DNA from 2 places in the Marinobacter sp. LV10R520-4 genome. Region 2 is predicted to be linked to the other one. Evidence: riboswitches for the same ligand, from Rfam matches in the RefSeq annotation. Region 2 holds a riboswitch; the other holds the start of a gene.
What was found. Region 2 has a riboswitch for cobalamin ahead of ATG98_RS06300 (TonB-dependent receptor domain-containing protein). Riboswitches for the same ligand answer to the same signal wherever they lie in the genome.

Region 1 (15,760 bases), 380 kb from region 2:
GTCAGCCACAGCAGATTATTCTCCTCGATGGTGCCGAACAGGCGGATCATCCAGCCGTCAATGCCCGGGGGCTCGAGCCTCGGCAGGCCAGCATGGCTCATTGGGCCAAAGCTCTCGCCCATGTCGGCGTTCAGCTTCAAATTTGCCATAGTAACCTCGCTATTTCTTTAGAAACGGGTTTCATGTGGGTCACCTAAGCAGTTCTGGCAGGAACGTGGCTACCTGCGGGAACAGCACCAATACGATCGCCATCAGGAACATGATGCCCACATAGGGCATGGCACCTTTCATAACGTCGCTGAAGGGCCCATCTTTGCGAACACCCTGTACCACATAGAGGTTAAGTCCCACCGGGGGCGTAATCAGCGCCATTTCAATGAGAAGAATGATTAGAATGCCAAGCCACACAGGATCGAAGCCGAGGGCGATAATGATCGGGGCGACAATGGGAATAGTGATGACCATCAAAGACAGGGTTTCAATGAAAAAACCGAGAACGATGTAAAGCAGGATGACCAGCATCAGCGTGGAATAGGGGCCAATACCAGCGTTCTCCAGGAAAGCGGTCAGCTCTCGAGTTACCCCGGCGGAGGCCAGCACAAAGTTCAAAAAGTAGGAGGCAATGATGATCAGCATGATCATGCCGGTGGTTTTCATGGTGCCGTCCAACGCCTGGGTAATAACACTCACGGACAACTTGCCCATAAATGCGGCAATCATTAGCGCGCCCAGTACACCCAGCGAGGCCGCTTCGGTAGGTGTTGCCACGCCAGCGTAAATGGACCCAACCACAATACCGAACAGCGTTAAAACCGGCACCAAATGTTTAAGGCCGGAAAATCTCTCCCCCCAGCTGTGTGACACGCTGGGCCCGCCCAGGCTCGGTTTCCAGATGCAAATCAGAGCGGTACCCACAATGAACATGAGCGCAAGCAACAGGCCGGGTATGAGGCCGGCGGCAAACAGTTGTGGAATCGAGGTTTCGGTCAGAAAACCATAAACAATCAGGTTGATCGACGGCGGAATCATGATACCAAGTGTGCCGCCGGCAGCAATCGAACCGGTGAACAGCTTGGGGTCGTACCCCATTTCCTTCCCTTGTGGCAGCGCCACTGTGCCGATGGTGGCTGCGGTCGCAACGCTGGAACCGGAGGTGGCCGAAAACAGGGTAGCGGTGCCAATGTTGGCGTGGAGCAGGCCGCCGGGAAAGGCCGCATAGAGACCACCATATTGCCGGTAAAGCCTCCGGCCGGTGTTAGCGGGATCGAGGTTTGGTACATCGGCACGTTGCGGCCTTGGTCAATATGCCGGATGCGCAGGCCGGACTGAATCAAGGCGTGCTCGAAAGTGAATGAACAACCAAGAGCGAAAGTCACCAGTTCGTCCCGCCATTCACCCGCCACATCAGTAACCGTTTCGCTGGCGACGCCATTTCGATAAACGCGGTAGGCGGGCACATCACGGGCGATGTCGAGGTCGGAAGCCATGGCTGCGCAGGTGCGGTCGCCGGGTTCGCTAATCGCCAGTAACGGGCAGGGTTTCGGGTTTGCCTGGCAGAACCGGAGAAAACCGGCGGCTTCGGCTTCGGGCAGAATAACCAGATTGACTCGAACATAACCGCTGGCAAGGCCGGAGGTCGGGCCGGTAAGCAAGCCTTTCCGGGCGGCCTCGCGCACCGCTTTGGGTGTGGAGTGCGCATTCAGGGTGTGGGACGCTGCCATGGTTCTGCCTCAAAAATGGATGACTTAAACATTTAAGATGCAGCTGACGATTAATACAATTCGAAACTTGGGATCAGCCGTGATCGAAAAAACTGATCAGTGAGTGTTGTCGGGGTGTGCAGAGGGGATTTTTGGAGCTGGCACTCTCGCTTCTGCGATGGACAATGCCAGTTCTGCGATAGCCTGCACCACGTTTCCGCCGGCGGTGGCGCGATAAGCGGCGCTGAAAACCAGGTCAGGAAGCTCCGCATTGACCACAAACCGGCGCAAGGTACCCGTACTGAGCTCGTGCTGGAGAATTTCCCAGGGCAGTGCGCTGACACCCAGGCCGCCCACCGTCATCCGAATGATCGTGGACAGCGACGAACTTGCGTGAATCCGCGTGGAGTGGTTCATCGGGTCCACCAGGGAGCGAATGGCTATGTAGGGTGCGCTATTTCTTGGGTAAGTTACGATGGGCCAGGTGGACAATTCCGCCAGTGACATCGGCTTGTCGGGAATGTTGAGCTTGGGGCTGGCCACCCAGATCAGGGAATAATGGCAGAGATTCTGGTTGATGATGCCGGGCTGGTTCACGCCTCCCATCAGGAATGCGATATCAATGTCGTGGTTGACCAGTTTCTCGGCCAGATTGACGGAGATATCGACATCAAGCTCCAGGTTGACAGCAGGATAGGCCTCACTGACCCGCTCAATAAGTTGCGGTAGCCATGTATGTGCGATCGTTTCTGAAACCGCCAGGCGCACAGTGCCCTGAATCGATGAAGGTTTCGCCACCGCCTGCATCATCTCCCCATGTAGGCTCAGCATTTTTTCTGCGAAGACCAGGAACTCCCGGCCTTTGGCAGTGAGCGCGACCTTTTTGGCTGAACGATTGAACAGCTCCACGCCCAGTTGGTCTTCGAGGCCAGCAATCCGAGCAGAAACAGTAGGCTGAGAAGCGTAGACCCGGCTTGCCGCCGCCCGGAAACTGCCAAGTCTTGCAATCCAGACGAAAGTTTCCAGTGTTCGAATTTTCATGATTACCGCTCAACTGCAGACAATATAGTCAGACCATAAGCCAAGCTGGCGGGCACTGACAAAACAACGCATCCAGCAGCGACGTTTTGGTCTTTGTTTCTGCATCTTTGCGTTGTTTGGCTTCTGTAAAATCAGCCTCTTGCTGCGGCCGTAACGATCAATTCAACCTTTAATTCAGGCCTTGCCAAGCGTGCCTCACCACAAGCCCGGGCAGGGGCATGGCCAGCCGGTACCCACGCGTCCCACACCGCGTTCATAGCCTCGAAGTCGGCCATATCAGACAGCCAGATGACCACCTGCAATAAATCTTCACGGCTGGAGCCAACGCTCTTTAATAGTGCATCAACGCGCGCAAGCGCTTCACGGGTTTGGTCAGCCACGTCATCAGAGGCGTTGCCGACTTGGCCAGCCAGATACACGGTCTGATTGTGAACAACAGCGCGGCTCATTCGAGTGCCTGTTTCAAATCGTTGAATTTCCATAAATCCCTCTTGGTAAGAAATCTGGCTTAAGATGATAACAGCAATGCTGTTATGGCGCTTAAGCGCACTTTTAAGGCTTTTTTGGTGGCGCGGTCATCGGTTTCTGGAAGTGCCAAACGGTACTTTCTGATGCAGGCTGAAAGTTCGCGTATCATCGTGCTAATTTTATGGATCTATTTTATGCGATTACCTACGAATTAGGCGTCTGCGAAGCCCTCGAAGCTGCGTCCTCGCATACAAAATTTTTTTAATAAAATGGATTCAATAACCATGACAGATCAGATAAGAGTAGCCATTGCCGGTTATGGCAATTTGGGCCGGGGCGTGGAAGCGTCTTTGGCACAAAATCCGGACATGGAGCTGATTTGCGTGTTTAGCCGCCGTGATTCTGCCAGCGTGACGCTTTTGGATCGTAAGGTACCGGTATACGCCATGGCGGATGTTGAGCAGTATCAGGATGAAGTGGATGTGATGATTCTGTGTGGCGGCTCTAAAGCCGATCTGCCAGAACAGGGGCCATACCTGACGCAGTTTTTCAACACCGTGGACAGTTTTGACACCCATGCAAAAGTGAATGAACACTTCGCAGCACTGAATGATGCAGCGCAAAAGTCCGGCAACATTGCGCTTTTGGCTGCGGGCTGGGACCCCGGTCTGGCGTCACTGAACCGTTTGTTTGGTGAAACCATTTTGCCGGAAAGTAACACCGATACCGATACCCAAAACAAACAGATCATCGAGTGCTCGTTGGCTCTGGGCAGTAACTTTGAGTTCACCGCCCGTGTTCTGGTGGCATACGCTCGGGCTGTTTTTAGGCTGGCCCGCTCAGGTGAGATTGGAGCCAAAACCGTGTTTGATGTTGCACCGGGTTTGCTGTCACCCAAAAGTCCGTCGCAGCTGCGTAAAGAGCTGCTCTGATTACAACGCTCGCGGAGAATACAATGGCCCATTCCAATGAGGATTGAAGCCGAGAATTTGCCAGACAGCTCCATCAGCTGTTCAAGCTGCCAAGCCTGCTGTTGCCGCCTGGAAGTCATGCTGATTACCGAGACTGGTGTGCCAGAGCGCTTCATTGCAACTGACCAGTGGGGTAGCCGCACCATGGCCCGACTGGACGATGGCTGGTGCGCCGCGTTGGACCGCCATACCATGTCTTGTTCAATCTATCAGAAGCGCCCGTTCATCTGCCGCGAGTTTGAAATGGGCGGCTACGAGTGCATCGTTGAGCGTGCCGTGCCTTAGCGTCTTTCAAGACTGTAAGCCTTGTTGCCCGTGTCGGTGTGTTATTGTGTCAATTAGCTACTATTACGCGAGCTACTCAAATCGCGACAGCACGAATTGGAAGGGTGATTGGCAATGAACATAAATGATGTAGCGTTTTCAGTTTTGGATTTAGCCTCTACAAAAGACAGCGATGAAGGCGCAACGCCGGCTTTACATCGCTCACTGGAGGTGGCCAGACACGTGGAAGAGTTAGGCTTCAACCGTTACTGGGTGGCCGAACACCACAATATGGACGCCATTGTCAGCTCCGCCACCGCGGTTGTGGTTGGTTATCTGGCGGCGGGCACGCAGAAAATTCGCGTGGGGGCAGGGGGCGTGATGCTGCCAAACCACGCGCCCATCGTGATCGCCGAACAGTTTGGCACTCTGGAAGCGCTTTACCCGGGCCGTATTGACCTGGGCTTGGGCCGTGCGCCTGGCACTGACCCACTCACATCCCGCGCTTTGCGCAAACACCTGAGCGGAAGTGTGGATGATTTTCCTGCGGACGTGGAAGAGCTACAGGCATTTCTGGGGCCGCGCCAGCCAGGCCAAAAAGTCGTGGCTATGCCGGGCGTGGACAGCAACGTGCCGATCTGGTTATTGGGTTCCAGCTTGTTCAGCGCACAACTGGCGGCAAAAAAGGGTTTGCCTTACGCCTTTGCGTCGCACTTTGCGCCGCGCATGATGATGCAGGCGATAGAAATATACCGCAGCCAGTTTCAGCCCTCGGTATGGCTGGACAAGCCCTATGTGATGCTGGGTGTGCCTTTGGTTGCCGCAGACACCGATGAGCAGGCCGAGTTTTTAGCCACCACGACCCATCAGCGTATACTGTCGCTGATCCGTGGCCAGAGCCTGAAGATGCGCCCGCCCGTGGCGAGTATGGATGGCCTGTGGCACCCCCAGGAAGAGCAAACCGTGCGAGATTTTCTGGGTCTGGCGATGATTGGCAGTGGCGACACCGTCAAACAGAAGCTGCAAACCCTTTTACAGCACACCCAGGCGGACGAACTTCTTTTCACCTGCGATCTCTATAACCAGAAGGACCGCTTGCGTTCGTTTGAGATTCTGGCTGCGCTCAAGAATTAGCCGGGCCGGTTATTTTTCCTGAGCGGCTTTTACCCGAATTTTGTTGGTGCCCAGACGGGTCTCGTGCAACTTTGCCTTGGCCAGTTTGGCCTGTTTTGCGTCAGGCATCTCAACGAAACCAAAGCCCTTTGATTTGCCGGTTTCTTTATCCAGAACCAGAGTGCATTCGGTCACGGTGCCATGTGCCTCAAACAGCTCGCGGATTTCCTGTTCGGTGGTGGTGCGGGCGAGATTACGAACTAGTAGTTGCATGTTAGGCCATAGTAATAGGGTGAAAGAAAGTGATGTCAGCGATTGTTTCAGCATGGCTGGATAAGAACAAGCGCCACAGGCAACTTTGCGTTTTGCAGCGGCTTTTTCTGGTGATCATAAAGGTGGATTGCCGTGTTCCAGCTGGCGACTAGTGCTTGTCGAAATTTTCCAGAAACCGATAACGCTCCGCGCGCGCCGTGCGCATTTCCGCTTCGCGATTGTTCGCTAACACTTCCTGCACATAGCTGATGTGCTCGCCTGCGCTACGCCGGGCGTCGTCTGGCCGTGCTTCCATAATGGCCTGAAACAGCGCGCTGTGCTGGTTCACCAGGCGCTCGCGAGTTTCACCACGCAGCTCGTACATGCCGCCGATGTTCGTCACCACGTTGCGTTTGAGCAGGTCAAACAGGCCACGCATGGTGTGCAGTAACACCATGTTGTGGCTGGCCTCGGCAATGGCCATGTGAAAGCGCGCGTCGGTAACGCCTTCTTTGGAGCGAGCCTCCTGGCTGTGGGGACTATCGCTGTAACAGGCCTGAAGTTCATCAAAGGCTGCCTGCAAATGTTGGCGGTCTACTTTGGTGGCGCGCAAGGCGGCGTAGTAGGCACAATCTGCTTCCAGAGTGTGGCGAAACTCCAGCAAATCCTGATGGGCTTCGGGGTGGTTTTCCAACAGCGACAGTAACGGGTCGCTAAAGCTGGATCCCAGCTTATCGCTAACGTAATTGCCGCCGCCCTGACGGCTGATCAGCAGCCCTTTGGCCACCAGCTTCTGCACTGCTTCCCGCAGTGACGGCCGCGACACCCCAAATTGTTCAGCCAGAGCCCGCTCTGCGGGCAGCCGTTCGCCGGGCTTCAGGGCGCCTTCCAGAATCATGCTTTCCAGCCGGTCCATAATTGTGTCAGACAGCCGGCGTGGGCGAATTTGTGGCATTTCCATCTTTGACACCTTTGGTAAGACCAATTTCTAAATTTAACAAGGTTTTGCCGTCTTCATCAATACCCCTGTACGACTACGTATACTAATGTCTATTAAATTTCGTTTGACACCGCACCTGATGTTTTTTTAACCTGTTAGCGCTGGATTGTAAATTGGTATTACCAATTACAAAAAAGCCCAGCCAATAACAAGTACAGGAGCTCTTTTATGTCGACGGGTTTATTTGCCTTTTTTGCCTTTGTCCCCATTCTGCTGGCCGGCATTTTGCTGATCGGCCTGCGCTGGCCAGCTCGGCAGGCCATGCCGCTGGTGTATCTGGCCAGTGTCGGCATCGCCCTGTTTGCCTGGGACATGTCTTTTAACCGGGTGCTGGCCTCTTCCCTGCAGGGGCTGGTTATCACACTGGGTCTGCTGTGGATTATTTTTGGCGCTATTTTGCTGCTTAATACCCTCAAACATTCTGGCGCCATCATGGTTATTCGCGCCGGCTTTACCACCATCAGCCCAGATAGACGAATTCAGGCTATTATCATTGCCTGGTTGTTCGGCTGTTTCATTGAAGGTGCGTCGGGCTTCGGAACACCGGCAGCCATCGCTGCGCCTTTGCTGGTGGCCGTCGGTTTCCCGGCCATGGCAGCTGTATTGATGGGTATGTTGGTACAGAGTACGCCGGTGTCATTCGGTGCTGTGGGTACACCGATTATTGTCGGGGTGAATACCGGGCTTGATACCGCCACCATTGGTGCGCAACTGGCAGCTAATGGCTCCAGCTGGGACGCGTACCTGCAGCTGATCACCACTCAGGTCGCCTCTATCCACGCGATTGTTGGCACGTTTATGCCTCTTATCATGGTGATTATGCTGGTGCGCTTTTTTGGTAAGGACAGAAGCTGGCGCGCGGTGTTTGAAGTGCTGCCTTTTGCCCTGTTTGCTGGATTGTCGGTCACCATACCTTACGTGCTGACCGGTATTTTTCTGGGGCCTGAATTTCCGGCGCTGATGGGTGGCCTGGTGGGCTTGGCAATCGTTACTACGGCGGCGCGCAAAGGCTTTTTGGTTCCAAAAACCACCTGGGACTTCGCCGATCGTAAAGACTGGCCGCAAGAATGGCTGGGCACCATCGAAATGAAATTGGACGAGCTGACGGCCAGGCCCATGAGCAGCTTCCGCGCCTGGTGCCCGTATCTTTTGGTGGCGGTGTTGCTGGTGGTTAGCCGGGTGTTCCCGGAAGTGACCGCGCTGTTCAAGTCCGTATCACTGAGCTTCAGCAATCTGTTGGGTGAAGCCGGCATTGGCGCGGGTATTCAGCCGCTGTATTTGCCCGGTGGTATTCTGGTAATGGTGGTGCTGGCGACGTTCTTTATACACCGCATGAAGGTGAAAGAGCTGGGCGATGCAGTGAAAGAATCCAGCGGCGTGCTGCTCAGTGCGGGCTTTGTGCTGCTGTTCACGGTGCCCATGGTGCGCATTCTGATCAACTCCGGCGTTAACGCCGCGGATCTGCCCAGCATGCCAATTCTGATGGCCAGCTATGTGGCCGACACCGTAGGCGGCATTTACCCGCTGGTGGCACCGAGCGTTGGTGCTCTGGGCGCCTTCCTGGCGGGTTCCAATACCGTTTCCAATATGATGTTTAGCCAGTTCCAGTTTGGTGTTGCCACCAACCTTGGTTTGTCGACCGCGTTAATGGTGTCGGTTCAGGCGATCGGTGCTGCTGCCGGTAATATGGTGGCCATTCACAACGTAGTGGCGGCATCGGCTACTGTTGGGCTGCTTGGCCGCGAGGGTGCAACGTTGCGCCGCACTGTATGGCCAACGCTGTATTACGTGCTGATGACGGGCATAATTGCTTTGATTGCGGCCTATGTGCTGGACTTTACAGACCCGTTAATGGCTCTTTAACTGGCTGATGGCTATTCGTCAGCTGAGGGCTCTTTAGTTAGCTGAAGGCTCAATGACATTGCATTGAAGGCGTCCCGTGCTTGCGGGGCGCACATCCTGCAAACTGAACAGGACATGCCTGATGATTATTTCTGCGTCTACCGATTACCGCGCCGCGGCCAAACGCCGACTTCCACCTTTCTTGTTTCATTATATCGACGGCGGCTCATACAACGAGCACACGCTTAAGCGCAACGTTGAAGACCTGTCAGACATTGCCCTGCGCCAGCGGGTATTGAATGACATGACCCAGCTAGACCTGAGCACCGAGCTGTTTGACGAAACCCTGTCAATGCCGGTAGCCCTGGCGCCGGTAGGTTTGACCGGCATGTACGCCCGCCGCGGTGAAGTGCAGGCTGCACGTGCCGCTGCCAATCTGGGCGTGCCGTTTACCATGTCGACTGTGTCGGTGTGCCCGATTGAAGAAGTGGCCACCGCCATCAGCCGGCCTATGTGGTTTCAGCTGTATGTGTTGAAAGACCGCGGCTTTATGCGCAACGCGCTGGAGCGGGCCAAAGCCGCCGGTGTAACCACCCTGGTGTTCACTGTAGACATGCCAGTACCCGGCGCCCGCTACCGCGATGCCCACTCCGGTATGAGTGGGCCCTACGCGGCGCAACGTCGCATATTACAAGCGATGACGCACCCGCACTGGGCGTTGAATGTGGGCTTGCTGGGCAAGCCCCATGACCTGGGCAACATCTCCGCTTACCGCGGCAGCGCTACTGGCCTGGGCGACTACATTGGCTGGCTGGGCGACAATTTTGATCCGTCCATCTGCTGGAAAGACCTGGAGTGGATACGCGAGTTCTGGGATGGCCCGATGGTCATCAAAGGCATACTGGACCCGGACGACGCCCGTGATGCCCGCAGCTTTGGTGCCGATGGCATCATTGTATCGAACCACGGTGGCCGCCAGCTCGATGGTGTGCCTTCTACCTGTCGTGCCTTACCAGCCATTGCGGACGCAGTGAAAGGTGATATGAAAATTCTGGTGGATTCAGGCATCCGCACCGGTCTGGATGTGTTGCGCATGTTGGCTCTTGGCGCCGACTGCACAATGATCGGGCGCGCCTACATTTATGCACTGGCGGCGGATGGCGAAGCGGGTGTTACGAATCTGCTGAAACTGATTGAAAGCGAAATGCGCGTAGCCATGGTGTTAACGGGCGCGCGAACCATTGCCGACATCAGCCCTGATTTGTTGGTTCGTGAATTAAAGCGGGCTGCCCAATAACGACGTATTAGCAGCAATGTATCAGCAGCCACAGACGAGTGCCCCCGGGAGATACTATGAGCTTGCCCGCCGATTTTGTGAGTGCCGTGAATCAGCTGATTCCGCAGCAGCGGCGTTTTGATGATCCCCTGTCCACACTGGCCTTTGGCACCGACGCCAGCTTCTACCGCTTGATTCCCAAGCTGGTGGTGCGGGTGAACGCTGAACACGAAGTTGTTGCGTTGCTGCTGCTGGCGGGTAAGCACCAAGTACCGGTCACCTTTCGGGCTGCCGGTACCAGCTTGTCGGGCCAGGCCATCAGCGACTCGTTACTCATAGTGCTGGGCGACGGCTGGAATAAGCGGGAAATCCTGGATAACGGTGACCGTATTCGGCTGCAACCCGGAGTGATTGGCGCGCATGCTAACGCCGTGCTGGCGCCTCTGGGGCGCAAAATCGGGCCAGATCCCGCATCTATTAACGCCTGCAAAATTGGCGGAATTGTGGCGAACAACGCCAGCGGCATGTGTTGCGGCACCGCGCAAAACAGCTATAAAACTTTGAACGCCATGCGCCTGGTGCTGGCAGACGGCCAGGTGTTAGACAGCGAAGACCCCACCAGCGTAGCCGCCTTCAGCAGCAGCCACAGCGAACTGCTGGAACAGCTGGCGCAATTAGGCCGGGACACCCGCGCCAACAGCCCGCTGGCCGAGCGAATCCGTCACAAATACCGGATGAAAAACACCACTGGTCTGTCGTTGAATGCCTTGGTGGATTTTGATGACCCGCTGGATATTCTGACCCACCTGATGGTGGGCTCCGAAGGCACCCTGGGTTTTATCAGCTCGGTTACTTACGACACCGTGCCCGAGTACCCGCACAAAGCCACCACTCTGGTGGTGTTCGGTAATGTTGAAGACTGCTGCCGCGCCGTGCCCCTGTTGAAGCAACAGCCGGTGGACGCGGTGGAGTTAATGGATCGGCGCAGTATGCGCTCGGTGGAAAATCAGCCCGGCCTGCCGGCCTGGGTGAAAAACCTTTCCGACGATGCCTGCGCTTTGCTGATTGAAACCCGCGCCGCCAGCCAATCGCTGCTGCATGAGCAGATCGGGCTGATTCGAACAGTGCTGGCGCCGTTCCACGTGGAACAACGGGTTGATTTCACCGAAGACGCTACTCTGTCTGGCCAGCTCTGGGCCATTCGCAAAGGCACCTTTCCCGCCGTTGGTGCGGTTCGTCCCACCGGTACCACCGTTATTATCGAAGACGTAACTTTCCCCATTCCACAGCTGGCGGAGGGCGTTAACCGCCTGATCAAGCTGTTTGAAAAACACAGCTATCACGAGGCCATCCTGTTCGGTCATGCGCTGGAGGGCAACCTGCATTTTGTATTCACCCAAAGCTTTGACGAGCCTGAGCAAGTGGCCCGCTACGAAGCGTTTATGGGCGATGTGGCACAACTGGTGGCGGTGGAGTTTGGCGGTTCGTTAAAAGCCGAGCACGGCACTGGCCGTAATATGGCGCCGTTTGTGGAGCTCGAGTGGGGCACCGATGCCTACCAGCTGATGTGGACAATAAAACGCCTGCTGGACCCACAGGGCATTCTGAATCCGGATGTGGTGCTGTCGGAAGACCCGGGCATTCATTTGAAAAACTTCAAGCCGCTGCCGGCGGCCAACGAGATTATCGACAAGTGCATTGAATGCGGCTTCTGCGAACCGGTGTGTCCGTCTGAAGGCCTGAGCTTGAGCCCGCGCCAGCGCATTGTGATCTGGCGTGATATTCAGGCCAAAAAGCGTGCCGGTGTAGACACTCGTGAGCTGGAAGAAGCCTACCAATATCAGGGTATAGACACCTGTGCCGCTACCGGTCTTTGCGCCCAGCGCTGTCCGGTGGGTATTAACACCGGTGACCTGGTGCGCGAGTTGCGCGCCGACAAGGCGCATTACGATTCTCGCGCCGATTGGCTGGCCGCACACTTTGCGACGGCCCTGAAGGGCACCCGGCTGATGCTGAAAGCGGCCGACACCGCCAATCGATTGTTAGGAGCGCCTCGGCTGCAGCGCTGGACCGAAGCCAGCAAAAAACTCAGCGGTGGTCGTGTACCGTCCTGGAACCCAGCCATGCCGCAACCGGTGCGCTGGGTTGAACATGCGAAGCCATCGGTAGCAACGGAAAAGCCGCGGGTGGTGTACCTGCCGGCGTGCGTGTCCCACGCCATGGGCCCGGCCCGTTCTGACAGCGAGCAAGCGCCGCTGCTGGAAAAAACCCGCCAGCTGTTGGAAAAGGCCGGCTACGAAGTCGTGTTCCCAGAGGCCATGGATTCGTTGTGCTGCGGACAGCCATTTGCGTCCAAAGGCTACCCACAGCAGGCGGATCGCAAACGCAGCGAAATGCTGGCGGCAGTAAAACGTGCCAGCCGCGACGGCCGCGACCCGATTTATTGCGACACCAGTCCCTGCACCTTGCGACTGCTGCAACAGCAAAATCACGGCCTCGATATTTATGACCCGGTGCGCTTTATTCGCAGCCATCTGTTCGACCGGCTCGAGTTTATGCCGCAGAGCGAATCGGTGGCGGTTCACGTTACCTGCAGTACCCAGCACTTGGGGGAAGGGCAGGCACTGATTGATATTGCCCGTAAGTGCAGCACCAATGTAGTGGTGCCGGATGACATTCACTGCTGCGGCTTTGCCGGCGACAAAGGCTTCACCACGCCGGAACTGAACGGCCACGCTTTGCGAACCTTGCAGCCGGTGGTTCAGCATTGCACCGAGGGCGTATCTACCAGCCGTACCTGTGAAATTGGTTTGAGCAGTCACAGTGGCGTGGATTACCACAGCCTGGTGTATCTGGTGGATAGAGTTACTCAACCAAAAAGCGTACAAAACTGAATATCAGCCGGTTTTTAGGTGTAGATTATTGGTGGTTTTGCGCGGGTTTGTAACCTTATAGCGCCGACGACAGTTGAATGTCGCCGTACCAGGCGCTCGCATTCTCCCCAGTGTTGTCGGAATCCGACATGATGGCAATGCCGATAATGGCTGGCGGTTCTTCACCAAAGGCCTTGCGGTAGTCCGCCATAATATCCCGCTCAACGCTCACCCAATTCCCGGCTTTTTCCGCACCGCTGCTCACTGCTAACATTCGGGTTTTATCGGTGTAAGGGTTATTCACCCATTCGCCGATAGGCAGCCGGTTCGCCCAAATGTAGTTAATGGCATTACCCGGTAGCGTTTCCCCGAACACCACTTCCACCGCTTTGCGTTTTGCGCGCTCAAAAAACCCGGCGTTGTCGGGCTGAAACTCAAAAGCCACGTAAATGCGTGCCGGGTAATCATCGCCACTTTTGCTGCGGGCATCGCCCTTGGCAAACACATTCGACACCTTCCAGCGCCAGCGCAGAATCAACGAACTCTGAGGTTGCACGTTTAACCGCGCTATCAGCCCGGATGCGCTTCCCGCAGTGTCGGCTTTGACCACCTGCACGCCGTCCTCAACCAACAGTTGATAGCGGGAATGCTGATCTATGTTGGGAAATTCCAGCGGCTCCCAGCCGTCGGTGATGCTTGTCATTTCAGAGAAGCGAGGTAGGTGGGGCGCTGTCTCTTCTGATTGAGAAAATGCGACTGAACTGAACATGAACAACGCCAGTATCGGGAGGGTTGTTGAGAGTGGTGTCGGGAATGTCGAGAGTGTGGAGAGAATCTTGTTCATTGGGTTATTCCCGTATATAGTGTGTTTGTTATTGGTCAAATACCAGATGTAGTGAGCTACGATTATTTTTTAACGGCTCAAATCACTATAGCTGGTAACGGGAATCCGGTGAGACTCCGGAACTGACGCGCAGCGGTATTGGGGAACAAGTGTGGCACAGAGACACTGGCAGTTGCCGGGAAGTCGCCACACAAGGCCGAACGAACAGACACACCGTTCACGCCCCTAAGTCCGAAGACCTGCCAAGAACGCATCACTGCACCTTCGCGACACAGGTGAGCAGCAACAGTTTCAGTAACAGCACTCCAGTCTGCATGGCTTGGTGCATGTTACTGCCTGATGGCACCTTCAAAACTTGCCTCGGTTGTGACTGCCTGCGTACGCGAAGACAACGAATAAACGCGTATTCAGGATAACCCGCTATGTCTACCCTCTCTAACGATCTGTCGAACACACTACAGGCCGAAACCCCCGCTGCGAGCACCGCCACCGCGGCGTCGCTGCAAGTGATTAAGCGCAACGGCAACCTGGTCAATTTTACCCCTTCAAAAATCAGTGTTGCCGTGACCAAAGCGTTTCTGGCGGTGGAAGGCGACCAGGCGGCAGGCTCTGCCCGCATAAATGACGCCGTTCACAGGGTAACCGATCAGGTGGTACAGGCCATCAGCCGCCGCCTGAAAGCGGGCGGTAAAGTTCACATTGAAGACATTCAAGACCAGGTAGAACTGGCTCTGATGCGCGCCGAGGAGCAGAAAGTGGCGCGGGCCTACGTTCTCTACCGTGAAGAGCACGCCCGCGAACGCGCCCTGCACGAGCCGGTAGAGGCTCACCCAACCCTGACCGTAAAACAAGCTGGCGGCCGCACCGTACCGCTAGACCTGGGCTTGATGAAGCAGCAGGTCGACAACGCAGCCTTCGGGCTAGACGGCATTGACGCCGAATCCCTGGTGGAAGAATCCATCCGCAACCTGTACAACGGCATCGACGAATCCGAAGTATTGTCGGCGCTGATTATGACCGCCCGCGGCCGTATAGAGCGCGAACCGGACTACAGCGCCGTAACCGCCCGTCTGCTGCTGGAACAGCTGCGGCTAGAAAGCGTAACCGCGCTGAAACTCGACACCTCTTTAAGCCTTGTCGACGTCTACCCGCAAGCCCTGAGCACCTTCATCAACGCCGGTATTCGTTACGAATTGCTGGACGAAGCCATGGCCGCTTTCGACATGGAACGCCTGGGCGCCGCATTGAAACCCGAGCGTGACCTACAGTTTGGCTTTCTGGGTCTGCAGACTCTGTATGACCGGTACTTCCTGCACTGGAAAGAAGACCGCCTGGAACTGCCACAGGTCTTCTTCATGCGTGTGGCCATGGGCCTGTCCTTGCGTGAAGACGATCCCAACAGCCGCGCCATCGAGTTCTATGACCTGCTGTCGTCCTTCGACTATATGTCGTCTACCCCCACATTGTTCAACAGCGGCACCCGCCATTCCCAGCTGTCGTCCTGCTACCTGACCACCGTGGGCGACGACCTGGAAGCCATCTACGGCTCTATTCGCGATAACGCCATGTTGTCAAAATGGGCCGGCGGTTTGGGTAACGACTGGACACCGGTGCGGGCCATGGGTGCACGCATCAAAGGCACCAACGGCCAAAGCCAGGGCGTAGTGCCTTTCCTGAAAGTGGTGAACGACACCGCCGTGGCCGTGAACCAGGGCGGCAAGCGCAAAGGCGCCGTGTGCGCCTACCTGGAAAGCTGGCACCTGGACATCGAAGAGTTTCTGGAACTGCGTAAAAACACCGGTGACGAACGCCGCCGCACCCATGACATGAACACCGCCAACTGGGTGCCAGATTTGCTGATCGAGCGCATGCGCCAAGATCGCGACTGGACCCTGTTCAGCCCCAACGACGTGCCCGATTTGCACGATTTATACGGCAACGCCTTCCGCGAGCGCTACCAGCACTACGAAGCCTTGGCGGCAGAAGGCAAAATCGAACTGTTCAAAACCATCCCCGCCAAGCAGCTGTGGCGCAAAATGCTGACCGTGCTGTTTGAAACCGGCCACCCGTGGATAACCTTCAAAGACCCCTGCAACCTGCGCTCGCCGCAGCAACA
Region 2 (15,760 bases):
TGCTGCTGGCCCAGGCTGTGGCAGTGTATTTCGCGCTGTCCCTCCGGGGCCTGACAGAGCACGGCCTGGCGGTGGCAGAGCCGCTGCAAAGAGGCGAACTGAATGAAGCGCGGGAGCAGGTCAGCCGCATCGTCAGCCGTCAGGCCAGCGCCCTGGATGAAAAAGGCGTGGCAGCGGCTGCAACCGAATCGATGCTGGAAAATGGCGCTGATGCGGTATTCGCCAGCATTTTCTGGTTTTTGGTGGGCGGTATTCCTGGCGTTGTTGCGCATCGTGCGGTGAATACGCTGGACGCCATGTGGGGTTATCGCAACCCGCGGTTTTTATATTTTGGCCGCGCGGCTGCCCGGCTGGACGACGTAATGGGCTGGGTGCCTGCGCGGCTTACGGCACTCACCTACACGCTGTTAGGCAATCGCAAGCTGGCCTGGTACTGCTGGCGCCGGCAGGCGCCCCAATGGGACAGCCCCAACGCCGGCCCTGTGATGGCGGCCGGCGCGGGTGCACTAAATGTTCAACTCGGTGGCCCGTCGCCCTATGCGCAAGGTGTAAAACAGCGCCCGTATCTTGGCGGCACCAGTCCGGCCAGTGCCAACAGTATCCAGGCGGCTATTGCGCTAGTACGCCACGGCACCTGGCTTTGGTTGGCTGTTATATTCGTCATAACCGGCCTTGTTGCCGCGGTGGCGGGGTCGTGATGCCACAGCACGGCGGGCGGCTGAATAACGCGGCAAAACGCTGGGGCATTCCCCGCGAACAGTGGCTGGATTTGTCGACCGGCATCAACCCGTTGGGGTGGCCGGTGCCAGAATTGCCATCAGAAGTGTGGCAGCGCCTGCCAGAAGAAGACGATGGCCTGGAAGAGATTATCCGCAACTGGTCTGGCGCCCCCCTGGTTGCTGGTTGCGTGCCCGTTGCCGGTAGTCAGGCCGCCATTATGGCGCTGCCCAGCTTACGCAACCCCTGCCGTGTAGGCATACCCGTACCCGGCTATCGCGAGCACGGGCACCATTGGCGATCTGCCGGCCACGATATTGTTCCAGTAGGCCCCAAACAGATCCACGGCGGTGCCTCGGGTTGCGATGATCGTTGGCTGGATCAGCTTGACGTGCTGGTATGGATCAACCCTAACAACCCCACGGGTGCAGTCATTCCTCCCTCTACGCTGTTGCGCTGGCATCGGCGGTTGCAAAAACGTGGTGGTTGGCTGGTGGTGGACGAAGCCTTTATGGACTCAACGCCGGCTTTTAGCCTGGCCTGCCAGAGCGGCCGGCCGGGCCTGATTGTTCTGCGTTCACTGGGGAAGTTCTTTGGCCTGGCCGGGATACGTGCCGGCTTTGTGCTTGCCGATAAGAATCTTGCGAGCGCGCTGACGGAAAAGCTGGGGCCATGGGCGGTGAATGGCCCCGCGCGCCACGTGATGGCGCAGGCGCTGCTGGATTTAAACTGGCAGCAAAGTGCCTGTGCCCGTTTGCAGGGCGGCGCCCAACGGCTAAGAGAAATAGTGCACTCAGCCGGGCTGAACCCGATGGGTGGAAGCGCGTTGTTCCACACCGTTCGCACCGATGCACCGGCCATACTGGCGGACTGCCTTGCCGCGCAGGGAGTGCTGGTAAGAATATTTGAACAACCCGGGATGGTGCGCTTCGGCCTGGCGCCAGACGAGAGCCAATGGCGCCGTCTGGAAGCGGCACTGGCGGACGCCGTTCGTGATTAATCATTGACCAGACATTAACGCGTTGTTAGCCTTGAGTTCGTTTTCAGGTGTTGTTCTGGCGTAATCATCATCGCCACAACAGTGAAACGGGAAGCCGGTTAAAGTCCGGCACTGCCCCCGCAACGGTAAGTGAGTGAACGGCTAAGAAAGGTGCCACTGTGCAAACGCATGGGAAGGCTTGCGCCGTTCAGCAATACAGCTCACAAGTCCGGAGACCGGCCTGTTAACACACCGAACGCTGCGGAGGGCAGTTGCGGTGGGTAAACACCGACCCTGTTTCACGGCATTTCCCCACCTTTTGGAAGGCGTCCGCTTCGTTTGCGGCCGGCCGTCGCTTCCCTTTGCAGCACCAAAAAATCAGCCATGCGGGTGCGCGTGGTGTGGCTTTGAGTGCATTTTATGAAAGTTTTCCACTTTGTTGCCGGCAGTCTGCTGGTGCCTTTTGCATTAAGTCCTCTTTCTATTGCGGTTGCCCAGGAATCTACCGGCGCGACTCTGGATCCGATTGTTGTTACTGCTACGCTTGGCCCTAAAACTGTGGGTGAAAGCTTGGCGTCGGTGACGGTGATTGATGAGCAGAGTATCAGGGAAAAAAGTCCATCCGAATTTAGCGAATTACTGAGAGGGCAGCCGGGTGTGACAGTTTCTAGCAGTGGTTCTTTCGGTAAAGCCACCACTGTGTATGCTCGGGGCACGGCCAATGATTCAACTCTGTTGTTGGTGGATGGTATTCGCCTGCGGTCTGCCACTAGTGGCGGCGCCTCTTGGCAATACTTGCCTGTTGAGTTGATTGAACGAGTAGAGATTGTTCGGGGCCCAAGGAGCTCGTTGTACGGCTCCGATGCAGTTGGCAGTGTGATTCAGGCGTTTACGTTGAGCCCAAATGACGCGTCCAAGGGCTGGGTAGAAGCAGGTGCTGGAAACTTTAATACGCGTGAGGGAAGTGCTGGAGTGTCTGTTCGCTCTGGAAATACGCACCTTAGCCTTAGTGGACTGCATAAAGAAACAGACGGCACCGCCATCGTTACCAATGGTGAAGACAAAGGTTTTCATAATAGCGCCGGAGTCGCACGGGTGGTTCACGAATTGGATTCAGGCGGCGAAGCGAGTCTGTTAGTACTTCAAAGTGAAGGCAATACAGAATATGAGGGCGGCGACATTGATTTTATGCTCCGCACAGTTGGCTTGCGATTAGAAACTCCAATTAGTGACTACTGGAACAATGCCGTCCAGTTTTCAGAGTCTCGGGACGAGACAGAGAACTTCCCTACTTCGGGGACCCCCGACAACTACGATACACGTACACGAACCGCACGTTGGGATAATACATTTGCCTGGAGTGTGCATGAACTGGCGTTGGGGGCTGAGTTTTCGTCGGATGAGATCAGCAGCAGTCAAGATTATGCAGAAGACAGTCGCACCAATACCGGCTTGTATAGCCAACTGAGATTGAACTTTGGCCCTACCGACCTGCAAATGAGTTTACGCGCTGACGATAATGAAGCTTATGGCAAGAATGAAACAGGAGCGATCGCTTTCGGGCACTCGTTTGATCGCTCTCATCGGGTGCGTTTGAGCTATGGTACAGCGTTCCGTGCGCCAACATTTAATGACCTTTACTATCCTGGTGCAAACCCGCAGTTGAAAGCGGAGGAATCTAGCAGCGTAGAATTAGGGGTTAGCGGTCATTACCAACGCTGGTTTTGGGACGCTGCTGTGTTTCAGCTTGATGTTGACAACTTGATCGCCTGGCAGCCCGGGTCCAGTGGCATATGGTCGCCGATGAATGTCAATGAAGCGCGTATTCGAGGATTGGAGTGGAGCACTGGCTTTGAGCATGACGGTTGGAGAAGCGATGTTGCTCTTACGCTACTAGACCCAGAAAATCGTAAAACTGGAAAGCAGCTCGAGCGGCGCGCAGACAGGACGATAAGGTTCGATTTGAGTAAGCAGCTTGGAAACTGGAGTGCTGGTGGAACGTTTATAGCTGAAGGAGAACGTTACAACGATAGAAGCAATACCGATCTGTTGGCGGGTTTTGCCACTTTGGACCTCCGCGCAGGCTGGAACTTCGCACCAAACTGGAGCACCCGTTTAACGATGGCTAATGTGCTAGACAAAGAGTATTCAACCGCCAAGAAATCCAAGAACTTGAACTACATCTCAGCAGGCCGCACAGCCATGCTGACCGTTCGTTACGACATCCAGTAAGTTATAAATGCAGGAGTAAAGGCGTGGCTTCTCGCGGGCTGAATTTCAGATTTGCTTTAGGGCTTTTGACAGCATTCTCGGCGCATCCGATATCAGCCAGCGAGACGCAACGTTGCGCTGTCGACGACACCGGGAAAAAGCTGTGTATAGCAGCCCCGGCACAGCGAGTTATCACTTTGTCGCCTGGCGCCACAGAGCTGGTGTTCGCAGCCGGCGCCGGCGACAAAGTGATGGCCGTGGTTAATTACAGCGACTATCCCCCGGCTGCGCTTACGTTGCCGTCGGTGGGCAGCCACACCCGGGTAGATATGGAGGCCCTGATCGCGCTCAATCCTGATCTGGTGGTGACCTGGGTAACAGGTAATCCGCCAGCACAGGTTGAGTTGCTTCAAGAGCTGGGCGTGTCCACTTTTGCTATAGAACCCCGCACCTTTGCGGGGGTGTCCAGTGTTATCGAACGGCTTGCCACGCTTGCGGGCACCGAGCTGGAAGGTTTTGCCGAAGCCGAGCGCTTCCGCGTAGGTATTGCCGCTTTAACACAGCAGTACGCTGGCGTTGAACCCATACCGGTGTTTTATCAAGTGTGGGAAAAACCGTTAATGACGGTTAACAACGAGCACCTGATTGGCAAAGTGCTGAAGTTGTGTGGCGGCGTGAATGTGTTTGGCGACATGCAAAGGTTAATACCCAGAATCAGCGCAGAAGTTGTATTACAGGCGGACCCCGATGCCATTCTTACCGGCAGCGTTGAAGGCGTCAGCGACGAACAGCTGGATGAATGGAAGAAGTATGCGGGGCTGACCGCGGTGGAAAAAAACAATCTGTTTTTCGTGCCGGCTTCGCCCATTTCCCGGCCTACGCCGAGATTGCTTGATGCTATTCAAACGGTGTGCGGAAAGTTGGCAAATGCCCGTGAGAATCTGGAAAGCGCTCGTGAAAATTTGTAGGCCCGGGGTTAACATTCAGGTTATGAGACGATGACCCGCTCTCTGCTCGGTCTTGGTATGTTGGCTTTGGCATCCATGGCTTTTGCGCTGGCGCTGGGAAGCGTGACGGTTTCGCCTGCGGATTTGTGGCAGGTTATTCAGGGAGAAGGCAGCACGTTGCACCGAACCCTGTTGCTGGATTTGCGATTGCCGCGCACGCTTGCGGCGTTTGGCACCGGCGGGCTGTTGGCCGTGGCGGGCGCTCTGATGCAAGTATTGCTGCGCAACCCTTTGGCTGATCCTTACGTGCTTGGGCTTTCCGGTGGCGCAGCAGTTGGCGCATTACTGGCCATGCTGGGGGGAATGGGCACGTTGATCATATCGGGCTCGGCTTTTGCCGGCGCCATGCTGGCAACCGTGCTGGTGTTTGGCCTTGCCCACGGTACCGGCAGCTGGACACCGTCACGCCTGTTGCTGACCGGCGTTGTAGTTGCGGCCGGCTGGGGCGCCGTGATTACCCTGATGCTGGCCATTACCCCTTCCTACAAATTGCCTGGAATGCTGTATTGGCTGATGGGCGATGTATCCTACGCCCGCTCCCCCTGGCCGGCAGTTGTAGTGTTGGCGGTGTCAGTTGTAGTGATTATGCCCCTGGCCCGTAATCTGAACGTGCTGGCGCGGGGCCCCATGCAAGCCGCGGCGCTGGGCGTGTCGGTGCGACCGCTGGAGTGGACAATTTACGTTCTGGCCAGTTTGTTGACAGCAACAGCGGTCACCACCGCAGGCAGTATCGGATTTGTTGGCTTGATTGTGCCCCACATGCTGCGACTGATTCTGGGCAACGACCAGCGCATAATTCTTCCTGCCAGCGCACTGGCTGGCGGTACCTTGCTGGTATTGGCAGACACCCTTGCACGCACCGTGATTGCGCCCGAACAGTTGCCCGTTGGTGTGATTACTGCTTTGCTGGGCGTGCCCACGTTCCTATACCTGCTGCACCGGAGCCGCTGATGAGCACGCTGAGCACTCTGAACACTCGCGATCTGGTCATCAACGTACCCGGCCGGCCTGACGGCTTCCCTTTGAACATGAGCATAGAGCCCGGTCAGATATGGGGCGTGCTGGGCCCCAACGGCGCCGGCAAAACCACGTTATTGCACACACTGGCCGGATTATTGCCCGCCCGCAGTGGCCAGGTGCAGCTGAACAACAGCCCGCTCACCGCACTGAAACGTCGCGATATAGCCCGGCAACTGGGCCTGGTGTTTCAGGAACGTCAGGACAGTTTTCCGGCGACCGTTCTGGAAACGGCTTTGATCGGTCGCCACCCCTGGTTATCGCCCTGGGACAGTGAGCAGGGTGAAGATCTGCGTCGTGCGGAGCAGGCTTTGACCACGCTGGACGTGAATCAGCTGTCAGATCGTTTACTGAACACTCTATCCGGAGGCGAACGTCAGCGCGTGGCCATCGCCACCCTGATGACCCAAAACCCCGATATCCTGCTGTTGGACGAACCCACAAATCACCTGGATTTGCACCACCAGGTCAAGGTGATGAATCTGCTGCGGGATCAGGCGGGTGCTGGCAAAACCGTGTTCATGTGCCTGCACGATCTGAATCTGGCGGCACGCTGGTGCACTCACGTACTTTTGCTCTATACCAACGGCGATGCCTGCTGGGGGCCCGCTAAGAATATGTTGGAGCCGGCAGCGCTTGAACGGCTCTACAACCAGAAATTAATCACCGTAGAAGCAGATGGTGCGCCCGTATTTGTACCCGTTAGTTTTTAATCATCACTCTGAATCTGGCTGATCAATGACCATAACCGTCCCGGCAGTAATGATTACCGCACCCGCCTCCGGGCAGGGTAAATCCTTGGTTACAGCCGCTTTGGCGCGCCTGCACCGCAATGCTGGTCGCAAAGTGCGGGTGTTCAAGCACGGCCCTGATTACCTGGACCCGATGGTGCTGGAAGTAGCATCCGGCCAGCCGGTGTATCAGTTGCACCCGTGGATGACCGGAGAAGACGAATGCCGCTGGCGGGTGGCAGAGGCCGCACAGGACGCCGACCTTATTTTAATTGAAGGCGCCATGGGGCTGTTCGACGGCACCCCGTCCAGCGCTGATCTGGCCAAACGGCTGGGTATTCCGGCACTGCCGGTGATTGACGCCAGCGGCATGGCGCAAACCTTCGGTGCCCTGGTGCTGGGGCTGGCAAGCTTTGACCCTGAGTTGTCGGTGTACCAGGTTATTGCCAACAAAGTTGGCAGCCCGCGCCATGGCGACATGCTGAAAGAACGCTTGCCGGATGGCATCAGCCTGCTGGGCGCTATTCCACGGGATGACGCCATGAGCATTCCGGACCGGAATCTGGGTCTGGTTCAGGCGGCAGAGCTGGAAGGTTTGGATCAACAGCTTGATCAGGCGGCCGAAGTGCTCAAAGCGGCGGGCCTGGATGTGTTGCCAAAAGCGGTGGCCATCGCAGCGCCAGAGCGCTCACAACCCGATGCTTTGCTGGCGGGTGTGCGCATTGCCATCGCCCGCGACCTGGCCTTCAGTTTTATCTATCGCGCCAATACAGAACTGCTGGAAGCGATGGGCGCAGAGCTGCATTACTTCTCACCCCTGGCCGATGCGCAGTTACCACCGGCAGACGCCCTCTGGCTTCCCGGTGGCTATCCCGAGCTGCATGGCGACACGTTGGCAAACAACACCACAATGATGGATTCCATTCGTGCTTTTTACCACGCAGGCAAGCCGATACTGGCCGAATGTGGTGGCTTTATGGCGTGTGCAGAAGAGCTGGCAGACAAAGAAGGGGCTGTGCATTCGCTGCTTGGATTAATTCCGGGCCGCGCGGCCATGGCCAAGCGCTTACAGGGTTTGGGCATGCACAGCCTGACGGCAAAAGAAGGCGAACTGCGGGGCCACACCTATCACCGTTCTACGCTTGAGACCTCCTGGAAGCCTGCCGCCCATACCTATAAGCAAGCGGGTACCGGCAGCGAAGCCGTGTTCTGCGAGAAGGGTCTGATTGGCAGCTACTTCCACGGCTATTTCCCATCGGCACCCGCATTAGTGGCCGCTATTTTTCGCGGCCAGCCACTGAGATTCCCCAGCGCCTCGGAGAAAACTGATGCATGAGGATTTCTGCTGATGCGATATTTGAAGACCCTTTTGATCGCCCTGACGATGTCAATTTGGGCTCCGCCGCTGGTGGCTGCCACTGTTATGGGTATTGTTTCGGAGCGTTCAGCTGCGGAAATGGCCGCAGGCGCCCATCGCTTTCTGGATCGAAACCCTGGTCATCAAGTGGTGTTACGAACCCCGGCACAGCTTGCCGTCCAGAGCGATGAACACGTGCTTGAACTGCTTGAGAGCGCAGATGCACTGGTGTTGGCGGCGGTATTTGGCGACCAGGTTAACCGTCTTGCAACGCTAATAGAGCAAGTAATTGCGGATGACGCCGCAAGGCAGATGCCCGTGTTGGGTATCAACAGTGATTGGCGTATCTCCCGGTTATCGCAGATTAATGGTCGCCAGCCATTGGCGTCGCTGGACGATGCCGGGCTCAGAATGCTGGTGGCTGCTCCAGCGGCGGGTGTTGACGCCAGTGATGACTTGGCAGACCGGCAGGCGGCATTTCCGGACCAGGCCGCCTGGCTGGAGGGCAGGGCCTTCTATCAGGGCAGAACGCCACAGTACCTTGATGGTCTGATGCGTTGGCTATTGGCCCGCGCGGGTCATGATATGGATTATGAAAAGCCCGAACCCCGTGCCAGCATCCGCTATTATCAGAACGGTGAAGCCAACGCCGACGCTTCCCGATTAGAGCTGGCAGACGGCCCTGTGGTGGCGATTCTCGATCTTGATAGCGGTGATCGGCCCGGCGACCGGGATTTGCTGAACGATATGTGTGCAGCCCTGAAAGCCCGAGACCTGCAGTGCTTCGCTATTCTCTCCCGCTGGGGCGGTGCCAGCCTTGATGCCCTAAGCGCCCTGGAAGCGACGATTCAGCCGGCGACGCTGGCGGGCATTGTCAGCCTGCAGGATTTTACCATCGGTGGTGGCGAGGGCCGTCTGCAGGTAACGCAGGAGCTCATTCGCCTCAACGTCCCGGTGATCAAAGGGCTCAGGCTGGCTTCACGAACCCGCAATCAGTGGCAGTTATCCGTTGACGGGATTCCCGCCGACAAAGTGCATTATAAGCTGGCAATGCCGGAACTTCAGGGCGTCAGCCAGCCTATGGTGCTGGCAACGGCGGAACCAGAAGTGATTGATTCGCGAACAGGTGTGGCACTCACGCTGACACAACCGGTGCTAAACCGCGTGCAAGCGCTGGCTGACCGCCTTAAGCGCTGGCAGGTGCTGCAAACCAAAGCGAACGCTGACAAGCGGGTGGCGATTCTTTACTACAACCATCCCCCGGGGCGCCAGAATGTGGGGGCGGATAATCTGGACGTGCCGGCCTCACTGTTTGAAATGCTGACCTGGTTGCAAGCTGAGGGTTACAACACCGGCACCCTGCCGGACAGCCCGGAAGCCTTACTCGACCTGATTCAGCAGCGTGGCGTCAGCTTGCCGGATGACCCGCGCGCGCTGCAGGAAATGGCCGGTGAGGTACCATCAATGAGCGCGGAGACTTACCGGGGTTATCTGCAGTCTCTGCCCGGCGTCGTGCAGCAGGAAATGGTTCATGGTCCTACCGGGTATCTTCATGAACGTCTCGAACAGGCCCATCAACTTGCTGAACAGGGCCTGGCCTTGGGTATTTTGGACCGGGGCGTGAGGGACCTTCGGCATTTGATCGAAAATGTGAAGCATCCCAATCGACCCACAGCCCTGGCCCGTCTTGATGACTACGAAACATTATGGATCCGCCGGCTGAAAGAAGGCGGCCATAAGAACGAGCTGAATGCTCTGCGAGTGGCACTAACCGATACTGACCTTCCAGGATTGAAGGGTTGGGGTGAGGCGCCAGGGCGGTCGATGGTGGTGAATGATCGCCTGATTTTCCCCGGTCTGCGGTTCGGGAACATCTTTATTGGGCCACAGCCGCCAAGAGGCTGGGAGGTGAATGAAGAGCTGCTTCACGCCAACACCACCTTTCCGCCAACGCATCAATACGTGGGTTTCTATCATTGGCTGAGGGATCACTATAAGGCCGATGCGCTGGTGTATGTGGGGCGGCATTCCACCCGTGAGTTTCTGCCACGGCGGCGTGCGGGCCTGACCGAGGACGATTATCCGGATCTTCTGGGTGGCGACTTGCCGCTGATCTACCCCTACATTGTGGACGGCGTTGGCGAGGGCATACAGGCTAAGCGCCGGGCACTGGGCGTGATGATCAGCCATTTGACGCCGCCTCTGGCGGCCACCGAACTGTACGACAATTTGCTTGAAGTAAGGCAGTTAGTGGAGACCTGGCAGTCTGCCACCGAACCCGACAGCCCCACCCGGGAGCGAGCGCTGGCGTTGCTTCGGGAAAAAATTGCCGAACTGGATATCGCCGAAGATATCGAACATGAAATTGCCAGTGAAATGGGTCTTGCGGCCGACGAGGTCTCGGTCGATGAGTTGTCGCCGGAATTGCTGGTTCACGAAGCCGGGCATTATGTGACCAGCATACAAGAGCATTACATGCCCCTGGGCCTGCACGTGTTTGGTCAGGACTGGACCCCTGAGATGTTGGATACCATGCTGACCTCAATGGCAGGCGACTCCGGTAAACCAAACCCGGATTGGCGACAGAAGCTGGCCGGTTCGCCGGCGGCGGAACGCAAGAGCTGGCTGAATGCGCTCAATGGTCGTTTTGTGGCACCAGGGCAAGGCAATGATCCGTTACGAACCCCCGAGGTTCTGCCCACCGGGCGAAATTTCCATGCCTTGTCGGACGACCTGATTCCAACACGAGTTGCGTGGTCGCTGGCTGAGGAACTGGTCGCAAAGGCAGAAAAAACCGGTACCCGACAGCGTGATGAAAGTGATGCGTTGGTTCTCTGGGCTTCAGATACGGTGCGCGACGAAGGCGTGATGATCGCTTTCGGTCTGAAACTTATGGGTATCCGGCCGGTTTGGAACAGTCGGGGTATTGTTAACGGCCTGGAGCGGCTGCCGGCCGGGCCGGGCACCGATAACCCGGTGCGGCGCAATGTGGTTTTTACCACGTCCGGACTTTTCCGGGATCTTTACGGTAGCAAGTTGGAATGGCTGGACCTTGCCTCTCGTTACGCGCTGGCGGGCGCCGCAAAAACGATCGTTAACGACCACCCGGATTTGGCGCCTGCCCTTGATCAGGCACTGTCGGTATTGCCGGTGGCCCTGCGTGAGCGCGGCATTGAATCGCTTGCAACCAATGGCGTGGCCGCGCGCTGGGTTGCCGATGTCCGGGTTCTGCTGGCGGCCGGGCAGTCGGGGCGCGCCGCCGGTACACAGGCAGCCTACCGTAGACAAAACCTATCTGGGCCGGTCAAGCCATTTGTACGGCCTGCTTGATAACGACGACGGGTTCGACTTTCAAGGCGGCCTCTCCAATGCAGTGGAACATCTGCGGGGTGAACCGCCGGAAAATCGGGTTTTGCAGTATGAGGATCCAAAGAACCCGCGTGTCGATTCACTTCAGCGCGCGTTGCAGGTTGAACTTCGCGCCCGCAATTTGAATCCGCAGTGGCTGGCACCGTTAATGGAGCATGGTTATGCCGGTGCCCGCACCATGGGCAGCGATTTTCTGGATAACCTCTGGGGCTGGCAGATAACCAGCCCGCAGGTGATTCGCTCAAGCGTTTGGGATGAGGTTAATGACGTGTATTTTCAGGATCGCCACGGGCTTGGCCTGGATGACTTTCTGGGTGAGGGTCACAATGTCCACGTCAAGACGCATATGCAGGCGATCGCTCTGCTAGCAGCCAAACGTGGGTTCTGGAAGGTGGATATCTTCACCCTGAAACCGCTATTAAGTGATTTCGCCAACAATATTATCAACCATGGCCTGCTCGGAAGCGGCCACACCCGTCCTGACCATCCGTTGATGGACTGGGTGGCAGGTCAGTTGGATCCGCAACAGCGGGAAGCTTTCGGTTCTGCCCGTAAGGGCGGCACCGCGGCGTATCCGTCCGTGCGTGCGGCGAACGATGACTGCCAGACATCGGGGATCCTGACGCGCTCACGCTGCCGTTAGTGAATCTGGCCTGGGCCAGCCCTTTCATCCGTTAACTGAGAAGGAACCATTAAATGCGTGAACGCGCTAAAGACCCCGAACGCCACGCCCGCCGTATGGCGGCCAAGCAGAAAATGATGCACGAACGCATTGCCCGCGCCCAGAAAGAGCAAGGTGTCTTGCTGGTGCTGACGGGCCCGGGTAAAGGCAAAAGCAGCTCCGGCTTTGGCATGGTTGCCCGCGCCCTGGGCCACGGCATGAAAGTGGGTGTGGTGCAGTTTATCAAAGGCGCCTTCAGCACCGGCGAAGAAGCCTTTTTCCGCAATCTGCCTAACGTCGATTATCACGTGATGGGGCAGGGCTACACTTGGGAAACTCAAAACCGGGAACAGGATGTGGCCTCTGCCACAGCTGCCTGGGAAATTGTTGCGGTCATGCTGAAAGACGAAAGCTACGACATGATTTTGCTGGATGAACTGAATATTGCGCTGAAGTACGAATACATTGATCTGGATCGGGTACTGGACGATCTTCAAGGCCGGCCTGAGATGCAGCACGTCGTGGTTACCGGCCGCAACGCGCCCCAGGAACTGATTGACTTGGCCGACACCGTGACTGAAATGGGCGTGGTGAAGCACGCATTCAAAGACCAGGGCATAAAAGCCCAAAAGGGCGTTGAGTTGTAGATTATGGTCACACTGATGATTCAGGGCACCACTTCTGACGCCGGTAAGACCACCGTGGTGGCGGCTTTATGCCGCTGGTTGACGCGCCAGGGTGTGTCGGTGGCGCCGTTTAAGCCGCAGAATATGGCCCTGAACAGCGCGGTGACCATAGACGGCGGTGAAATTGGCCGTTCGACCGCACTGCAGGCGCTGGCGTGCGGCCTTGAACCCCACAGTGATATGAACCCGGTATTGCTGAAGCCACAAAGCGACTGCGGCGCCCAGGTGATTCTGCGCGGCCAAGTGCACGGCAATATGGACGCGCTGGATTATCACGCCTACAAAGCCGAGGCCATGGTGGCGGTGATGGCCGCCTGGCGTGCGCTTAGCCAACGCTATGATGTGATCATCGCCGAAGGCGCCGGCAGCCCCGCTGAAATCAACCTGCGCGCCAACGACATCGCCAATATGGGCTTTGCCGAAGCGGCAGATTGCCCGGTGCTGTTGGTGGGCGATATCGACCGGGGTGGTGTGTTTGCTCAGCTGGTAGGCACTCTGGAGTTGCTTTCCGCCAGCGAACAGAACCGCACAAAAGGTTTTATCATCAACCGCTTTCGCGGCGATATTGCCTTGCTGGAACCGGGCTTGGACTGGCTGACCGAACGCACGGGCAAACCGGTGATCGGCGTACTGCCCTATCTTCACGGCCTGATTGTGGATTCCGAAGACAGCATTGGCACCAGCGGTACCAGCGAAGCCGGCGCGTTGAACGTGATTGTGCCAGTGCTGCCGCGCATCAGTAACCACAACGATTTTGACCCCCTGCGCCTGCATTCAGGGGTGAATCTGCAGTTCATCGGCCCGGACCAACCCATTCCTGCGGCTGATCTGATTATTCTGCCCGGCAGCAAAAGCACCCGCACCGATATGGCCTTTCTTCACGCTCAGGGCTGGACGCAGGCCATCCAAAAACATCTGCGTTACGGCGGCAAAGTGTTTGGCATTTGTGGTGGTTTTCAAATGCTGGGTGAGCGCGTGAACGATCCCGACGGGCTGGAAGGCAGCAGTGGCAAAACTGAATGCCTTGGCCTGCTGGCCATGACCACCACTATGGTGGCCGGCAAGCAGCTCAAAAACGTCCGTGGAACTCTCGCCATGCCAGACCCGCATTCTGAACAATCAGAGGTCGTTTTCAGCGGCTACGAAATGCACAACGGCGTGAGCGAAGGCGCAGCTCTGGCGCGCCCGCTGGGTCAGATGAACGGCCACAATGAAGGTGCTGTCAGTGCCGACGGACAGGTAGCGGGCACCTATGTGCACGGGATTTTTGATGAGCCCGGGGCTTGTGAAGCCCTGTTGCAATGGGCGGGGTTGGACCACTCAGGTGTAGCGGTTGACTATCAGCAGCATCGTCTGGCCCAGCTTGACCGGCTGGCGGATCAGGTGGAGCAACATCTGGATACAGACTGGTTGCGCGACATTTTGGGGTTATGAATAACGCGTGCCTGATGGCGAAGGTGTTCCCACCTTCGCCATCAGGCATTCTTGCTGGCTGTAGTTACAGCGATTCCAACTCTTTTTCCAGATCTTTCATGGCCTTTTGCGCTCGGAATTCTTCATACAGGGCGGCCTTGGACTGTGGGTCCAGTTGGCGGCCAGAACCTTCAACAAGGTCATCAAACGTATTTTCGCTCTGGCTCAGAACAACCAGTGTGCACAGGTACTTCTTGCCATCAAGCGTGGCCAGCGAGATTTCTTCCGGCGTGGAGTTGGCCAGAGATTCGCTGGCGATTTGTTTGGATACCTGTTCAAAGGTAGAGCCCACATCAGACTTTCCTTCGGTTTGAAGCTTGCGGTTGTACAGTTTGTCCAGAACGCTGGCTTTAATGTTAATTTGCTGGGCCAGGTCTGCGCGAGCATTGGCGATGGAGTGGGGGCGGTCAATAGACATATTGCCGGTCCATTCTACGCAGGAAGATGCGGCCAGGCCTTTGTCGGATTTTGGTAAAAACACCCAAGATGGCGCGTTGTCCAGCGGGTTGCCGGTGACTTCGCGGGTAGTATCGATGGCACTTGACTCAGGCGCAGACGCACAGGCGCTGAGCAGGGCGCCCAGTGACAGGGCCAGCAGGCTTTTTTTCAGCATCATGGTTGTGACTCCAGGTGTGTTTGATATTGGGCGTAACGCTTGGTCACTTTGGTGAGATAGTTTCGGGTTTCTTGCGCTGGCAGGTTCTGCTGTAGGCGCTGGTAAACCTCGGTTGGGCTTAACTGATTTGCGGCGTTGCTTGCGGCGGACAGTCGGGTTGTATTGCTCATGGCCCTGGCTACGTTGCCGGGGCCCGTATTGTAGGCAGAGACCGCCATATAAAAGCGGCTTTCACCCTGCACCACATTTTTGAAGTACCGGTTCAACAGCAAATACAGGTAAACGCTGCCGGCTTGTATATTTTTTTCGGGGTCGTAAAGGTAATCTGGCGAGAGCAACCGCTGGCTGCCATAGAGTTCCTTGGAAACATCTTTGCCAGCCGAAACAGGGACAATCTGCATCAGGCCAAAGGCGGGAATGTGCGATCGCGCCAAAGGATTGAAGCTAGACTCTGTGTGTACGATGGCGAGGATCAGCGCAGGTGGTACACCCCATTTCTTGGCGTTTTGCTGCACTACGGGCAAGATTTCTTCAATCTTCTCCTGGGTGTTGCGGCCAGTCATCTGTACCGTTGCTTTTACCTTGCCTCCGTCGCGGGTAATTTTCACGTTACGCAGGGCTTGTTGTTCGGTTCCGGCAAGCCCGGGCACAAGCTTTCGGTGAGGCACCTGGTTCTGGCTGCGAGAGTCGATGGCAACACGGGCATTGATCAGCACTGGGTCTTGGCTGGCCGTTTCAGCAACAGTGGCGTTACCCAGTTGGTTCAGTTGTTGCGCAACTACCTGCTGAATATCGGTGTCGGCCTGGTCCTGATTCAATTCCACAGTGATGGTATTTGCTTCATAATCCACCACGGTGCGCTGCTTCAAGTCGTCCGAGTACTGCACTAGCCGGGTTTTGCCGCTCAGTTCCGGGTCATCCCATTGGCTGGCGACT

Region 1: another riboswitch for cobalamin. It lies ahead of ATG98_RS08120 (ribonucleoside-diphosphate reductase subunit alpha); the one in region 2 lies ahead of ATG98_RS06300 (TonB-dependent receptor domain-containing protein).

The regions. Positions count from the first base shown of each region.
Region 1 is NZ_PDJM01000001.1:1,702,343-1,718,102, forward strand. It holds gene ATG98_RS08050 (carboxyltransferase domain-containing protein) at 1-149, opposite strand, end outside; partial or broken gene ATG98_RS08055 (TRAP transporter large permease) at 190-1,200, opposite strand; partial or broken gene ATG98_RS22840 (D-glutamate cyclase family protein) at 1,257-1,721, opposite strand; gene ATG98_RS08065 (LysR family transcriptional regulator) at 1,818-2,741, opposite strand; gene ATG98_RS08070 (RidA family protein) at 2,873-3,223, opposite strand; gene ATG98_RS08075 (diaminopimelate dehydrogenase) at 3,494-4,141, shown strand; gene ATG98_RS08080 (YkgJ family cysteine cluster protein) at 4,178-4,465, shown strand; gene ATG98_RS08085 (LLM class flavin-dependent oxidoreductase) at 4,580-5,578, shown strand; gene ATG98_RS08090 (RNA recognition motif domain-containing protein) at 5,588-5,830, opposite strand; gene ATG98_RS08095 (GntR family transcriptional regulator) at 5,979-6,770, opposite strand; gene ATG98_RS08100 (L-lactate permease) at 6,978-8,672, shown strand; gene lldD (FMN-dependent L-lactate dehydrogenase LldD) at 8,794-9,948, shown strand; gene ATG98_RS08110 (FAD-binding and (Fe-S)-binding domain-containing protein) at 10,005-12,821, shown strand; gene ATG98_RS08115 (DUF3047 domain-containing protein) at 12,877-13,569, opposite strand; cobalamin riboswitch at 13,701-13,906, shown strand; gene ATG98_RS08120 (ribonucleoside-diphosphate reductase subunit alpha) at 14,067-15,760, shown strand, end outside.
Region 2 is NZ_PDJM01000001.1:1,324,498-1,340,257, reverse strand. It holds gene cbiB (adenosylcobinamide-phosphate synthase CbiB) at 1-698, shown strand, start outside; gene cobD (threonine-phosphate decarboxylase CobD) at 698-1,717, shown strand; cobalamin riboswitch at 1,746-1,956, shown strand; gene ATG98_RS06300 (TonB-dependent receptor domain-containing protein) at 2,117-3,928, shown strand; gene ATG98_RS06295 (cobalamin-binding protein) at 3,952-4,875, shown strand; gene ATG98_RS06290 (FecCD family ABC transporter permease) at 4,906-5,865, shown strand; gene ATG98_RS06285 (ABC transporter ATP-binding protein) at 5,874-6,644, shown strand; gene ATG98_RS06280 (cobyrinate a,c-diamide synthase) at 6,670-7,998, shown strand; gene ATG98_RS06275 (cobaltochelatase subunit CobN) at 8,011-11,349, shown strand; gene ATG98_RS22250 (cobaltochelatase subunit CobN) at 11,333-12,031, shown strand; gene cobO (cob(I)yrinic acid a,c-diamide adenosyltransferase) at 12,085-12,696, shown strand; gene ATG98_RS06265 (cobyric acid synthase) at 12,700-14,169, shown strand; gene ATG98_RS06260 (hypothetical protein) at 14,234-14,824, opposite strand; gene ATG98_RS06255 (transglycosylase SLT domain-containing protein) at 14,821-15,760, opposite strand, start outside.